DNA from 2 places in the Acidovorax carolinensis genome. Region 2 is predicted to be linked to the other one. Evidence: riboswitches for the same ligand, from Rfam matches in the RefSeq annotation. Region 2 holds a riboswitch; the other holds the start of a gene.

Region 1 (7,200 bases), 1.4 Mb from region 2:
GTCCTCTACTGGCCGGTGGCGCAGGTCTGCGAGCAAGGCCGGGTGGACTGGGCCGAGCTGCCTGGCGCCAGCCGCAAGCCGGACGACCTGAAATTTCCCGCACCCGTGCTGGAGCTGATGCCAGCGGCCGGCGGCCACGCGCATTGATCCCTCACTTGTTCATTTTTTAACCCCAGGAGAACTCCATGACACTGCACCGCATCACCCGTTCCGCACTCTTCGCCCTTGCCCTGCTTGCCGGACAGGCCCATGCCCAGGCCACCGCCCCCGTGGCGGTGGAGGGCGCCTGGGCGCGCGCCAGCGTGCAAGGCCAGAAGGCCACGGGCGCCTTCATGCGCCTCACGGCCAAGGAGGGCGCGCGCCTGGTGCGCGTCGAGTCGCCCGCCGCAGGCGTGGCCGAAGTGCATGAGATGAAGATGGAAGGCGACATCATGAAGATGCGCGCCGTGCCGGGGCTTGACCTGCCCGCCGGCAAGACCGTGGAGCTCAAGCCCGGTGGCTACCACGTCATGCTGCTGGACCTGAAGGCGCCGCTGGCCAAGGGCTCTAGCGTGCCCCTGACCCTGGTGTTCCAGGACGCCAAGGGCGCCGAAACGCAGCTGCCGCTGCAACTGCCGGTGAGCACGCAGGCGCCCGGCGCAGCGGCCGCAGACATGGGCCACGGCGCCGCGCACGGGCAAAAACACTGAGCGCCGGGGGCTTCCCGGGACGCAAGACATTGGAGTAAGCTGCGTGATCCACCTTTTGCGGAGCGGCCATGAGCGACACATCCAACTTCGGTTTCGGCAAATTCGTCCCCGGCTTTGACTTTCTGCAAAGCCTGGCCAAAGGGGCCTCCAGCAGCATTCCCCAGTTGCCGAGCCTGTCGAACTGGGTGGCGCCCACCCTCAGTGTCGAAGAGCTGGAAAAGCGCATCGACGAACTCAAGGCCGTGCAGTTCTGGCTGGAGCAGAACTCGCGCGCCCTGACCGCCACCGTTCAGGCGCTGGAGGTGCAGAAGATGACGCTGGCCACGCTCAAGGGCATGAACTTCAGCATGGGTGACGTGGCCAACGCTTTCAAGCTCAAGGCGGCCGACACCGTCAAGAGCAGCCTGGACAAGGCGGCTGAAAGCTTTGCCGGCCGGTCTGCGGCAACCGCACCAGCCACCCCCGCGCCGGCTGCCGCTGCGCCGCAACCCGCAGAACCGGCCAAGCCCGCGGCGGCCGACGGCGACCAGGCCCCCAAGGCGCCCGAAGCCAGCGTGGTGGACCCCATGCAATGGTGGGGCGCGCTGACCAGCCAGTTCCAGCAGATCGCGGCCAACGCGCTGAAAGACGCCGCCAAGCAGACCGCTGCCATCGACACCACCAAGACCATGGCCACCGAGGCCATCAAGACGGCTACCGACATGGCCAGCCAGTTTGCCGCCAAGGGCATGCAGGCGGTGCAGGGAGCTCAGCGCACCGCCGCCGGCGCGGCCAAGACAGCCGCTGCCAAAAAGCCTGCCGCCAAGAAGGCGTCCACCAAATCTGCGGCCAAGCCTGCCGCCAAGAAAGCCACGGTCCGCCGCGCACCGCGCAAGCCAGCAGGCTGAGGGTCTGGCCTGGCGGTGCTGCAACCTGCGTCCGCCACAGCCTGTGAGATCACACCATGAAACTATTTCCCACCGGCCATGCCACCCACCCCCAATGGCGCATGGCCGCCGCTCTGGTACTGGCGCAGTTGCGCGCCCAGATGGCGCTGCCCGAGTACGCGTCCGCTCCCACGCTGGGCCTGCTCTACATCACCGACCACTACGCGGGCGAGGCGCAGGCGCTGTTCGACTACCTGAGCGGCGAGCTGCCCGAAGTGACCGACTGGAGCGGCACCGTGGGCGTGGGCGTATCGGCCAACAACGCCGAGTATTTTGACGAGCCCGCGCTGTCGCTGATGCTGCTGGACATCCCGGCCGACCAGTACCGCGTGTTCTCGGGCGTGGCACCGTTGCCGCGCAACCCGGCCAGTGGGTTCGAGGCCTACACCGCACTCGTGCACGCCGATGGCCACACCGCCGAACTGGCGGAGCTACTGGAGGAAATGGCCGCGCGCACCACCACGGGTTACCTGTTTGGCGGGCTCAGCGCCAGCCGCGGTGCCAGCGTGCAGTTTGCCGTGGGCGGCAATGGCAACATCGCGGGTCACGGGGCGGCGGGTGGTGTGTTTGACGGTGGCCTGTCGGGCGTGGCATTTGGGCCCGGCGTGGCGCTGCTGTCACGGGTCACGCAGGGATGCCAGCCGGTGGGACGCCTGCACACCGTCACCGCCGCGCACGAGAACGTGGTGCTGCAGCTCGATGGCGAACCCGCGCTCGACGTGCTGTTGTCCACGCTCGATGTATCGCTGGACGGCGATGCGCAGGCGGCGCTGCGCAAGGTGCGGGCCACGCTGGCGGGCCTGGTGGATGCCGGCGAACAGCCCCAGGGGGCGCAGCGCACCGGCCACTTTGGTACCGACACGCGTGTCCGCCATATCGTGGGTCTCGATGGCGCGCGCCGGGGTGTGGCGCTGGCCGACCATGTCGAGCCAGGCATGCACCTGGCGTTTTGCCAGCGCAACGTGGCTGCAGCCCGCGCCGACCTGATGCGCATCTGCGCCGAAATCCGCGAAGAACTGTCGCCCGAAGCGCTGGAGCCGGCACCGCTGGCCAGCGCAGCGCAGGGGGATCGGCGCCCGGCGCCTGGTAGCGTGGGGCTGCCGGCGGCAGCACACCGGCCCGGCCCATCCGGGGCGCCATCTACGTGAGCTGCTCCGGCCGTGGCGGCCCGCACTTTGGCGGGCCGAGTGCCGAGCTGCAAATCGTGCGGCATGCGCTGGGTGATGTGCCTTTGGTGGGATTTTTCGCGGGCGGCGAAATCGCGCACCACCACCTGTACGGCTATACCGGCGTGCTGACGGTGTTCATCTGAACGCAGGCGGCCGCGCGGCGTGGGGCGGGCCGCGCGGCGGCGCCCGCCTGGGCCCTGCTGTTCAGGCCTTGTGCGTGCTGGCGACGGGCAGCAATCCGGATGGCGTGTGGCGCGGCATGCCGGTGAACGCAAAGTCCAGCTCGGGCGCCAGGCCGCTCACGATGCGCGCAATCGATTTACCCGAGCCGCAGGCGTGTGTCCAGCCCAGCGTGCCGTGGCCGGTGTTGAGGAACAGGTTGCCCACTTTGGTTTTGCCGATCAGCGGCACGTTGCTGGGCGTGGCCGGGCGCAGGCCGGTCCAGAACTGGGCCTGGCTCGCGTCGCCCGCGCCGGGGAAGAGCTGCTCCACGCGGCGCACGATGGCGTCGCAGCGCACCTGGTTGAGGTTGCGGTCGTAGCCGTTGAGTTCGGCCGTACCGGCGATGCGCAAACGGTCCCCGCCACGCTCGCTGGTGTAGCGCGAGAACACGAGCTTGAACTCGTCGTCCGTCAGGCTCACCTGGTGCGCCATGCGGGCGTCCTTGACCGGCATGGTCACCGAATAGCCCTTGGCCGGATAGATGGGCAGGCGAATGCCCAGCGGCTGCGCCAGCAGCGGGCTGAACGAGCCCATGGCCAGCACGAAGGCATCGCCACGCACGCGCTCGAAGCGGCCCTCGGCGTTGGTCACCTCTACATGGTCGATGGCATCACCCACCTCGCGCAGCGCCGTGATGTGGTGCCCCATGCGGAACTGTACGCCGGCTGCCTCGCAGAGCTTGGCCAGCTCGCGGGTGAACTGGTTGGCATCACCCGATTCGTCTTCGGCCGTAAAGGTAGCGCCGGCCAGCTGCGGGCGGATGTGGGCGAGGGCGGGCTCGATGCGCACGGCTTCGTCGGCGCTGATCACCTGGCGCTCGCAGCCCAGCGCGCGCATCTGCTCCGCGGGGGTCAGGGCGCCGTCGAACTCCTTGGCGTTGGTATAGAAGTGCAGGATGCCCTGCGTGCGCTGGTCGTATGCAATGCCGGTGGCCGCGCGCAGCTGCTGCAACGTGTCGCGGCTGTAGGTGCCCAGGCGCACGATCTGCTCGATGTTGTGGCGCGTGCGCGCCGGGGTGCAGTTGCGCAGGAACGACAGACCCCACAGCCACTGGCGCATGTCGGCGCGGATGCGAAACAGCAGTGGCGCATCTTCCTGGCCCAGCCACTGCAGCACCTTCAGCGGCGCGCTGGGGTTGGCCCAGGGCTCGGCGTGGCTCACCGAAATCTGCCCGCCGTTGGCAAAGCTGGTTTCGGCGCCGGGCGCGCCCTGGCGGTCGATGACGGTGACCTCATGGCCAAGCTGTTGCAGGAAATAAGCCGAAGTCACGCCGAGCAAGCCGGCGCCCAAAACGATCACGCGCATGATTTCTAAAGCCTTTCTGGGCTCTGGCGCTTAATGAACGTGCGTTGATAGCTATTTTTTAAATAGCAATCGAATGGCGCGCGTCCGCCAAGCTGCCGCTCCCCCTGTCCTTGGTACCTGAGAGATTCACCGCGCCGCCCAACTGGCGCGCGGTTTGCTCCTTCGGTGCGCCACGGTGGTGGCGGCTCTCCAGACGGCTTTGATGAATGGTGCAGTACGGGACCTGAGCGTGTATGGGAGTTTGCGCCTTCGGTGCAGCGGCGCCCTTGCGGGCCGCCGTGCTCTCCTGCGGGAGTCATTCTCGCGCCGCTGCCGCGCCCGCGGTGCGCTTATGGATGGTGATCCCTGCTAATGGAACCCGGGTTACGGATGCACGGCTTCGCCGAGGTTCAGCATCAGCCGGTTGGCCCAGGCAAAAAGCGCCGCCGCGTGCACGGTGTCGAGGATCTCCAGGTCGGACAGGCCGGCTGCACGCAGCGGCGCCAGATCCGCTGCTCCCACGGCGCCGGGCGCGCGCGTGAGGACGGCGCTGGCGTGCGCAATGGCGCGCTCGCGCGCGTTGGTGCCGGCGGTGTCGGGGTCGGTGAAGATCTGCGCAATCACATCGTTGCGCTTGGCCAGTTGCTCAAAGCGCTGGGCGTGGACGGACGCGCAGTACACACAGCCGTTGATGCGCGAGACCACGGTGGTGGCGATCTCGCGCTCGGCCCGCGGCAGGCCGCCGGGCGCGTACATGATGGCGTTGAAGGCCTCGGAGCGCTCGGCCAGTACGCGCGGCTGGTGCGCCAGCAGCAGGTAGAAGTCCGAACTGCGGGCCTTGGGGTGGCTGGCGTCCAGCACGGCGTTTTGTTCGGGCGTGGCGGTGGCCGGGTCCAGCACGGGCAACCAGGCGCTCCAGCCCAGGGTTTCGCTGGTGTAGCCGTTCAGGCGCAGCGGCTCGCCGGGGGCGGGCAGGTTGGCCGGGTGAACGAAGGGTGCCTCGGGCGCTGCAGGCGAGGCCGCTTGCGCGGGTGCGCCGCCTGCTGCGCCCAGCGCCGCCAGCGCACCCACACCGGCCAGCACGCGGGCCTGGTAGGCCGCAAAGCCGATCAGCTGCGCCAGCAGCACCACATCGCCCGTGGGCAGGCCCGCCTGCTGCAGCGCCTGCAAGGCCTGGCGGTCGGCCGCTGCGGGGTTGGTGGCCAGAAGCTGCGTGAAGTGCGCGATGGCTTGCCAGCGCGCAGTCTCGGCGGGTGCCGCAGGGTGCTGCGCGCGGGCGGCGTAGTGCGCTGCCAGCGCGGGCAGGCCGCTGACCCGCGCCACGGCCTGCGCCACGCCCACGCGCTCGGCCAGAGTCAGGCCGGTGTCCGGCAATGCGGGCGTCAGCAGCAGGTCTTCGCAAATCTGTGTGGCGGTGATGGCCTTGGCGCGCTGCACACGCGCGGCCTGCACATGCGCCGTTGCCGGGATGAGGGTGGCGATGGTGTCGGTGGTCATGTGTTTTCTTGTGGGTGGGTTGCAGCACCCGGGGTGGTGGTGTGGGGCCCGGTGCCTGGCAGCACGCGGCTGGGCGTGTGGGCGGGCGTCCATTCCTCGCCCGTCAGTTCGGGCTCGGCGTAGGCCTGCAGGGTGGCAAAGTGGTGTTCCACATCGTCGCGGTAGAACAGGCTGGCCAGACCGGTGGCCAGACGGCGCGCGCCATCGCTGATGGCCGGGATGTCGCCCGACACCGTGCCGTGCGACAGCGCTGCCGGGTAGCAAAAGCAGTGGATGCGCTCCAGCCCCGGGCAGGCGCCGGGCGCGGTGGGCTGGAACTCGAACACCGGCCCCAGGTCGGGCGAGTCGCTCAGCTCGCGGTCTTCATCGCCCAGTGGCGGCTGGTAGCGCTGGCCCCAGGTGCGCACCTGGCCCGCAAAGGCGGCGAATTCGGGCTTGCGCGCCCAGTTGATCTCAAAGCCCGTGGCCAGAATGAGGAAGTCGAACGCGAAAACGCCTTGCGTGGTGGCCACCTGCAGGCCCGCGCCCTGTGCGCGCACCGACTGCACGGCGCAGTCGAAGTGAAAGAACGCGTTGGGGTGGCGCGACACGCGCAGCGTGCTGCCTTGCGGCGGCGGCACCTGCTGCGCATTGATGTAGTGGCGGATGCGCCATTTCCAGGCATCGGGCAGGTCGGCATGGCCCTGGGTGAGGCCGGGCACGCCCGAGCCCTTGGACTTGTTGATGCGTGGCATTTCGCTGCGCCGCGCGATCAGGTCCACGCTGGCGGCGCCGCACTCCAGCGCCGTGCCCGCGCTGTCCATGGCCGACGAGCCCACGCCGATCACACCCACGCGCAGGCCGCGCAGGCGCTCGTAGTCCAGCATGTCGGACGAATGCGCCCAGCGGCTGCGCTCCACGCCCTGCATGAAGGCCGGAATCTGCGGGCCGCCCAGACCGTCGCGGCCCGTGGCCAGCACCACGCGGCGGGCCAACCAGGTGGTGCCGGGCGCGCCGGAAACCGATACATCCACCTCGACCTGGCCATCGCCGCGCGGGCGCACGGCCGTCACGGCATGGCCGTTGCGCACATCGGCCTGCGTGACGCGGCGGTACCAGCGCAGGTAGTCCATCCACTGCAGGCGCGGAATCTTGTCCAGTGCCTCCCAGGCCGCATCGCCCCATTGCGCCTCGAACCAGGCACGGAAGGTGAGCGAGGGCAGGCCCAGGGCAGGGCCGGTCAGCTCCTTGGGTGAGCGCAGGGTTTCCATGCGCGCGGTGGTGGCCCAGGGGCCTTCCAGGTCGCGCGCTGCGCGGTCGAGCAGCACGGCGGCAATGCCCTGCTGCGCCAGCGCCATGCTGGCTGCCAGGCCTGCCTGCCCGGCGCCGATGATGAGCACATCGTGCACCGGCTGGCCCGCGTGGCTGCGCGGC
Region 2 (7,200 bases):
TGAAGATGCGCACGATGGAGAACCCCGTGCACATCGCGGCCTACAAGGGCTTTGGCATCATCACCACGCCCATGGCCTTCCCCGAGGTGTTCACCGCCCTGCAGCAAGGCACCGTGGACGGCCAGGAGAACCCGCTGCCCGTGGTCATCTCGGCCAAGTTCGACCAGGTGCAAAAGCACCTCACGCTCACGGGCCATGTGTACTCGCCGTGCATCTTCGTGATGAACAAGGCGGCTTTTGACAAGCTCAGCGCTGCCGACAAGCAGGCCTTCCTCGACGCCGCCAAGGAAGGCACCAAGGCCAACCGCGCGCGCGTGGACGAAGACGACGCCAAGGGCGTGGCCGACCTGCGCACCAAGGGCATGACCGTGATCGACACCGTGGACAAGGCCAAGTTCGTGGCCGCGTTGGCCCCCGTCAATGCCGAGTTTGAAAAGCAGTTCGGCAAGGCAGCGCTCGACAAGATCCGCAACGTGAAGTAATCCGCACAGCGCTTTCTTTTTGATAGCTATCAGCGCCCGTCGGCAAATCGCCAACGGGCGTTTTTATTCATACATTCTGTTGTCCGGCCCGTGCCGCCCATGAAAAACATCTTTCTTTCCTTTGAGCGCTGGTGCACCAGGTTGGCCATGCTCGGCGCCTGCGCCATGCTGGCCCTGGCCTCAGCGCTGGGTATGTTCCAGATCCTGATGCGCTTCGTGTTCGAGCAGCCCGCCGAGTGGACCGAGGTGCTGATCCGCTTCAGCCTGATCTGGATGGTGTTTCTGGCCATTCCAGCCGCGTTTCGCCAGGGGGCGATGGTGAGCGTGGACGTGCTCTACCGCTGGAGCCCGCCGCGCGTTCGCCGCGTGCTCGACTGGGTGGTATGCCTGGCCGCGCTGGCATTGATCGGCGTGATCATCTGGTGGGGCTGGGACTACGCGCAGCGCGGCGGCGTGCAGAGCATGGCCGGGCTGGAGTCGGTGTCGATGTTCTGGGCGTATCTCGCCATGCCCGTGGGCGGATTGTTCTGCGTGGTGGGAATCATCGGCAACCTGATCGATCCCCAGCGCATGGAACTGGAGACCGCGCAATGACGCCAGTAATGATCTCCACCATGGTGCTGTGCTTTGCACTCACCGTCTCCGTGGCCGTGTCGATCGGGCTGGCCTCCATCCTGGGCATCCAGGTGGCCAACGCCAACATGCTGATCGCGGTGAAAGAGATGTTCGCCTCGATCAACAAGTTTCCACTGGCCGCCATTCCGTTTTTCATCTTGGCGGGCAACCTGATGGAAACCGGCGGCATCTCGCGCCGGCTGGTCGAGTTTGCCAAGAGCATCGTCGGCGGCGTGCAGGGCGGCCTGCCCATGACCTGCGTGCTCACCTGCATGATCTTTGCGGCGGTGTCGGGCTCGTCGGTGGCCACCACTTTTGCCATTGGCGCCATTTTGATCCCTGCGCTCATCAAACATGGCTACCCCACCAGCTATGCCGCGGCGCTGCAGGCCACCAGTGCCGAGTTGGGCGTGATCATTCCGCCCTCCATTCCCATGATCCTGTACGGCGTGAGCGCCGAGGTGTCGATTGGTGAGCTGTTCATCGCCGGCTTTGGCCCGGGCCTCTTGATCAGTGGCGCGCTGATGCTGTTTGTCTGGGCCTACTGCAAATACAAGGGCTGGGGCAAGAACGATGGCGATGGCCGCATGCCCTTTGGCCGCGCCACGCTGCAGGCCGGCTGGGCATTGTTCATGCCTGTGATCATTCTGGGCGGCATCTACGGCGGCATCTTCACCCCCACCGAGGCCTCGGCCGTGGCCGTGTTCTACGCGCTGGTGGTGGGCGTGGTGATCTACCGCGAAATCAAGGTCAAGGACCTGTTCGCCATCCTGCGCAAGTCGGCCATCTCGTCGGCGGTAATCATGTTCATCATCGCCAACGCCGGGTTGTTTGCCTTCCTCATCACGCGCGCCGGCGTGCCGGATGCCATTGGCCGCTGGCTGGAGGCGGTGTTGCAATCCCCCACCCTGTTCCTGCTGGGTGTGAACGCGGCGCTGTTCATCATCGGCATGTTCATCGAGACCAGCGCGGCCATCATCGTGCTGGCGCCCATCCTGGCGCCCGTGGCAATGCACTTCGGCGTGGACCCGGTGCACTTCGGCCTGATCATGGTGGTGAACCTCGCACTGGGCATGATCACGCCGCCCTTTGGCGTGAACCTGTTTGCCGCCTGCACGGTGGCGCGCATATCGCTGGACCGCATCATCAAGCACCTGCTGCCGTTCGTGGGGGTGATCCTGGTGTGCCTGATGGTCATCACCTATGTGCCATGGATTTCGCTGGCGCTGCGCGATCTGGTGTACGCGAAGTAAGTACAATCGTGCCCGTCAGGAGAGAGTGCCCCGTCCCTTGCAAGAGAGGATGCGCGGCACCGCCGAAGGCGCAGGAACACCCGAACGCTCAGGCAAAAGGACTGGCAACCGCCCGCAGTGATGCGGGCGTTCCCTTGCTGGAGAGAGATGGCCCGCACCATGCGAAGGCCATCCACCGAAGGAGCAAACCGCGCAGCCAGCCAGGGTGTTGCGGTGAATCTCTCAGGTAAAGCGGACAGCAGGGCAAATCCCGTGGCACATGTGCCGCGACCCCCATTTGCCCTGGAGCTTTCATGTCCGCACCTGCCGCCGCCCCCCTGCTCAATACGCCCCTGAACGCCCTGCACATCGAGCTGGGCGCCCGCATGGTGCCGTTTGCCGGCTACTCCATGCCCGTGCAGTACCCCGCGGGCCTGATGGCCGAGCACCAGCACACGCGCCAGGCCGCCGGCCTGTTCGATGTGTCCCACATGGGCCAGCTCAAACTGGTCGGCCCCGATGCCGCTGCCGCGTTCGAGAGCCTGATGCCCGTGGACGTGATCGACCTGCCCGTGGGCAAGCAGCGCTACGGCCTGCTGCTCAACGACGCGGGCGGCATCATCGACGACCTGATGTTCTTTCGTGTTGCGCAAAACGAAATCTTCGTGATCGTCAACGGCGCCTGCAAGGTGGGCGACATCGCGCACATCCAGGCCCGCATCGGCCAGCGTTGCGAAGTCCTCCCCATGCCCGACCATGCCCTGCTGGCGCTGCAGGGCCCCCAGGCCGTCACCGCCCTGTCGCGCCTGGCGCCGGGCGTTGAAAAGCTGGTGTTCATGACCGGCGGCAACTACGCCATCGCGGGCTGCGACTGCTTTGTGACGCGCAGCGGCTACACCGGCGAGGATGGCTTTGAAATCTCCGTGCCCGCCGCGCAGGCCGACACGCTGGCGCGTGCGCTGCTGGCCCAGCCCGAAGTCAAGCCCATCGGCCTGGGCGCGCGCAACTCGCTGCGCCTGGAAGCCGGCCTGTGCCTGTATGGCAACGACATCGACACCACCACCTCCCCTGTGGAAGCGGCCATTGGCTGGGCCATGCAAAAGGTGCGCCGCACCGGTGGCGCCCGCGCAGGCGGTTTCCCGGGCGCCGACAAGGTGCTGGCGCAGCTCGACAACCCGGCCAGCCTGACGCGCAAGCGCGTGGGCCTGATCGCGCTGGAGCGCGTGCCCGTGCGCGAGCACACCGAGCTGCAAAGCCTGGATGGCCAGAAGATCGGCGAGGTCACCAGCGGCCTGCTGGGCCCCACCATCGACAAACCCGTGGCCATGGGCTATGTGCTGCCCGCCCATGCCGCCCTGGGCACGCGCGTCAACGCCATCGTGCGCGGCAAGGCCGTGCCCATGGAAGTGAGCGCCATGCCCTTTGTGCCCACGAACTACTACCGCGGCTAATTACCCCACGCCGCCGCCGCAGGGCCCGGCTACATTCCGGATTCCTTCCTTTTTTTCCAGGAGCTTTCCCATGACGATCAAATTTTCCAAAGACCACGAATGGATCAACGCCGCCGACGCCAATGCGGCCGTGGTCGGCATCACCGTGCACGCCCAGGACGCGCTGGGTGACGTGGTGTTTGTGGACCTGCCCGCCGTGGGCACCACGTTTGCCCAGGGCGACGTGGCCGGCGTGGTCGAGTCGGTCAAGGCCGCCGCCGACGTGTACATGCCGGTCTCCGGCGAAGTGGTCGAAGTCAACGAGGCCCTGCGCGCCGACCCCTCGCTGGCCAACTCCGACCCGCTCAACACCGGCTGGTTCTTCAAGGTCAAGCTCAGCGACGCGAGCCAGCTCGATGCGCTGCTGGACGAAGCCACCTACGCCGATTTCGCCAAGAACGCCTGACGCGAATTTGCCTTCAACCCGCTAACGTCGTGGGTCGCCTTGCCGTGCTACAGCACTGTCTGCGGCTTCCCGCCTGGTTATCCGATTGAATCCAAATCCGCATGGCGCCCTACCCTCCCGTTAGAGAACCTGCCCTATGTTGATGCCATCTGCCTTGCCGCTCGGCGAGCTTGAAAACGCCACCGAATTCCTGCCCCGCCACATCGGCATCGACGCAGCCGACGAAGCGCACATGCTGTCGGTGATTGGCGAGGCCTCGCGCCGCGCCCTCATCGACTCCATCGTGCCGCGCTCCATCGCGCGCAGCCGCGCCATGGACCTGCCGCTGCCGGTCACGGAAAGCGCGGCGCTGGCCGAGCTCAAGGCGATGGCATCGCAGAACAAGCTGCTCAAGAGCTTCATCGGACAGGGCTACTACGGCACCCACATCCCCGGCGTCATCCTGCGCAACATCCTGGAAAACCCCGCCTGGTACACGGCCTACACGCCCTACCAGGCCGAGATTTCGCAAGGCCGCATGGAGGCGCTGGTCAACTTCCAGACCATGGTGTGCGACCTCACGGCCATGCCGATCGCCAATGCGTCCATGCTGGACGAAGCCACCGCTGCCGCCGAGGCCATGACGCTGGCCAAGCGCTCGGTCAAGAGCAAAAGCAATGTGTTTGTGGTGGCCGGAGACGCCCACCCGCAAACCATCGAAGTGATCCAGACCCGTGCCAAGCCCCTGGGCATCGATGTAGTGTTGGCCAACTCTGCCGCCGAGTGGGATGCCGCGCTGAACGGCGACTATTTCGCCGTGCTGGCCCAATACCCCGCCACCAGTGGCCGCATCGACGACTTAGCTGCAGACGTTGCAAAAGTTCATGCAAAGCACGCCGCCTTCATCGCCGCCGCCGACCTGCTGGCCCTCACGCTGATCACCCCGCCCGGCGAATGGGGCGCCGACATTGTGGTGGGTACCACCCAGCGCCTGGGCATGCCCATGGGCGCGGGCGGCCCGCACGCCGCCTACATGGCCTGCCGCGACGAGTTCAAGCGCTCGCTGCCCGGCCGCCTGGTGGGCGTGAGCGTGGACGTGCATGGCAAGCCCGCCTACCGCCTGGCATTGCAGACGCGCGAGCAGCACATCCGCCGCGAAAAGGCCACGTCCAACATCTGCACTGCGCAGGTGCTGCCGGCCGTGATTGCCAGCATGTACGCCGTGTACCACGGCCCCCAGGGCCTCAAGCGCATTGCCCAGCGCGTGGCCAGCTACACCGCCATCCTGGCCAAGGGGCTGGAACAACTGGGAGCGCCCGTGCGCCCGCAGGCCTGTTTTGACACCCTGTCGATCAAAACCGATGGCGCTACGAAATCAATAGCTGCTCGCGCTGTATCCATGGGCGCAAACCTGCGGATTTACTTCGAAAATTACCTGTGCATCTCGCTGGACGAGACCACCACCCGCGCCGACATCGAGCTGCTGTGGAAGATCTTCGCCAAGGACGGCCAGGCCCTGCCCACGTTTGACGCCTTTGAGAAGGGCGTGGAACCGTTGATCCCCACCGAACTGCGCCGCACCAGCAGCTACCTCACGCACCCGGTGTTCAACACCCACCACAGTGAAACCGGCATGCTGCGCTACATCCGCCAGCTGTCCGACAAGGACCTGGCGCTCGACCGCAGCATGATTCCGCTGGGCTCTTGCACCATGAAGCTCAACGCCACGAGCGAGATGATTCCCATCACCTGGCCCGAGTTTGCCAACGTGCACCCGTTCGCACCCGCCGACCAGCTCGAAGGCTACCGCCTGCTCGATGAGCAACTGCGCGCCTGGCTGTGCCAGGCCACGGGCTACGCCGGCATCAGCCTGCAGCCCAACGCCGGCAGCCAGGGCGAATACGCGGGCCTGCTGGCCATCAAGGCCTACCACGAGGCCCAGGGCCATGCGCACCGCAACATCTGCCTGATCCCCAGCAGCGCGCACGGCACCAACCCGGCCAGCGCGCAAATGGTGGGCATGCAGGTGGTGGTTACCAAGTGCGATGAAAACGGCAACGTGGACATGGCCGACCTCCAGGCCAAGTGCGAGCAGCACAGCGCCAACCTGGCCGCGGTGATGATCACCTACCCCAGCACGCACGGCGTGTTCGAGACCAGCGTGAAAGAGCTGTGCGCGCTGGTGCACCAGCACGGCGGCCGCGTCTATGTGGACGGCGCCAACATGAACGCCCTGGTGGGCGTGGCGGCGCCCGGCGAGTTCGGCGGCGACGTGAGCCACCTAAACCTGCACAAGACCTTCTGCATCCCCCACGGCGGTGGCGGCCCCGGCGTGGGCCCTGTATGCGTGGTGGCCGATCTGGTGCCCTACCTGCCCGGCCATGCCACGGCCGGCGTGGCCGGTGGCGTGGGTGCCGTGTCGGCTGCGCCCCTGGGCAATGCCGCCGTGCTGCCCATCAGCTGGATGTATTGCCGCATGATGGGTGCCGAGGGCCTGCAAGCGGCCACCGAAACCGCCATCCTCTCGGCCAACTACATCAGCGCGCGCCTCAAGGACCACTACCCCACGCTGTACGCCAGCGCCAACGGCCATGTGGCGCACGAATGCATCCTGGACCTGCGCGGCCTGAAGGACACCAGCGGCGTGATGGCCGAGGACGTGGCCAAGCGCCTGATCGACTACGGCTTCCACGCCCCCACGCTGAGCTTCCCCGTGCCCAACACGCTGATGGTGGAGCCCACCGAGAGCGAAACGCTGTTCGAGATCGACCGCTTCATCGACGCGATGATCGCCATCCGCGAGGAAATCCGCCAGATCGAAGCCGGCGCCTGGCCGCAGGACAACAACCCGCTGAAAAACGCCCCGCACACCGCCGAGAGCCTGCTGGGCAGCGAATGGGCCCGCCCCTACACCCGCGAGGCAGCCGCCTACCCGGTGGCGGCCCTGCGCAGCAACAAGTATTGGTCGCCCGTGGGCCGCGTGGACAACGTCTATG

The links. A riboswitch is a leader RNA that binds a small molecule or an ion and turns the genes downstream of it on or off. The one in region 2 is predicted to bind glycine.
Region 1: another riboswitch for glycine. It lies ahead of CBP34_RS17395 (D-amino acid dehydrogenase); the one in region 2 lies ahead of gcvT (glycine cleavage system aminomethyltransferase GcvT).

The regions. Positions count from the first base shown of each region.
Region 1 is NZ_CP021361.1:3,698,996-3,706,195, reverse strand. Features, by position in the region: gene CBP34_RS17415 (YcnI family copper-binding membrane protein) at 1-147, shown strand, start outside; gene CBP34_RS17410 (copper chaperone PCu(A)C) at 186-689, shown strand; gene CBP34_RS17405 (PhaM family polyhydroxyalkanoate granule multifunctional regulatory protein) at 758-1,576, shown strand; partial or broken gene CBP34_RS17400 (FIST signal transduction protein) at 1,633-2,927, shown strand; gene CBP34_RS17395 (D-amino acid dehydrogenase) at 2,989-4,311, opposite strand; glycine riboswitch at 4,406-4,514, opposite strand; gene CBP34_RS17390 (peroxidase-related enzyme) at 4,675-5,787, opposite strand; gene CBP34_RS17385 (NAD(P)-binding domain-containing protein) at 5,784-7,200, opposite strand, start outside.
Region 2 is NZ_CP021361.1:2,250,763-2,257,962, forward strand. Features, by position in the region: gene CBP34_RS10450 (TRAP transporter substrate-binding protein) at 1-482, shown strand, start outside; gene CBP34_RS10455 (TRAP transporter small permease) at 582-1,076, shown strand; gene CBP34_RS10460 (TRAP transporter large permease) at 1,073-2,350, shown strand; glycine riboswitch at 2,357-2,464, shown strand; glycine riboswitch at 2,478-2,599, shown strand; gene gcvT (glycine cleavage system aminomethyltransferase GcvT) at 2,644-3,780, shown strand; gene gcvH (glycine cleavage system protein GcvH) at 3,851-4,225, shown strand; gene gcvP (aminomethyl-transferring glycine dehydrogenase) at 4,362-7,200, shown strand, end outside.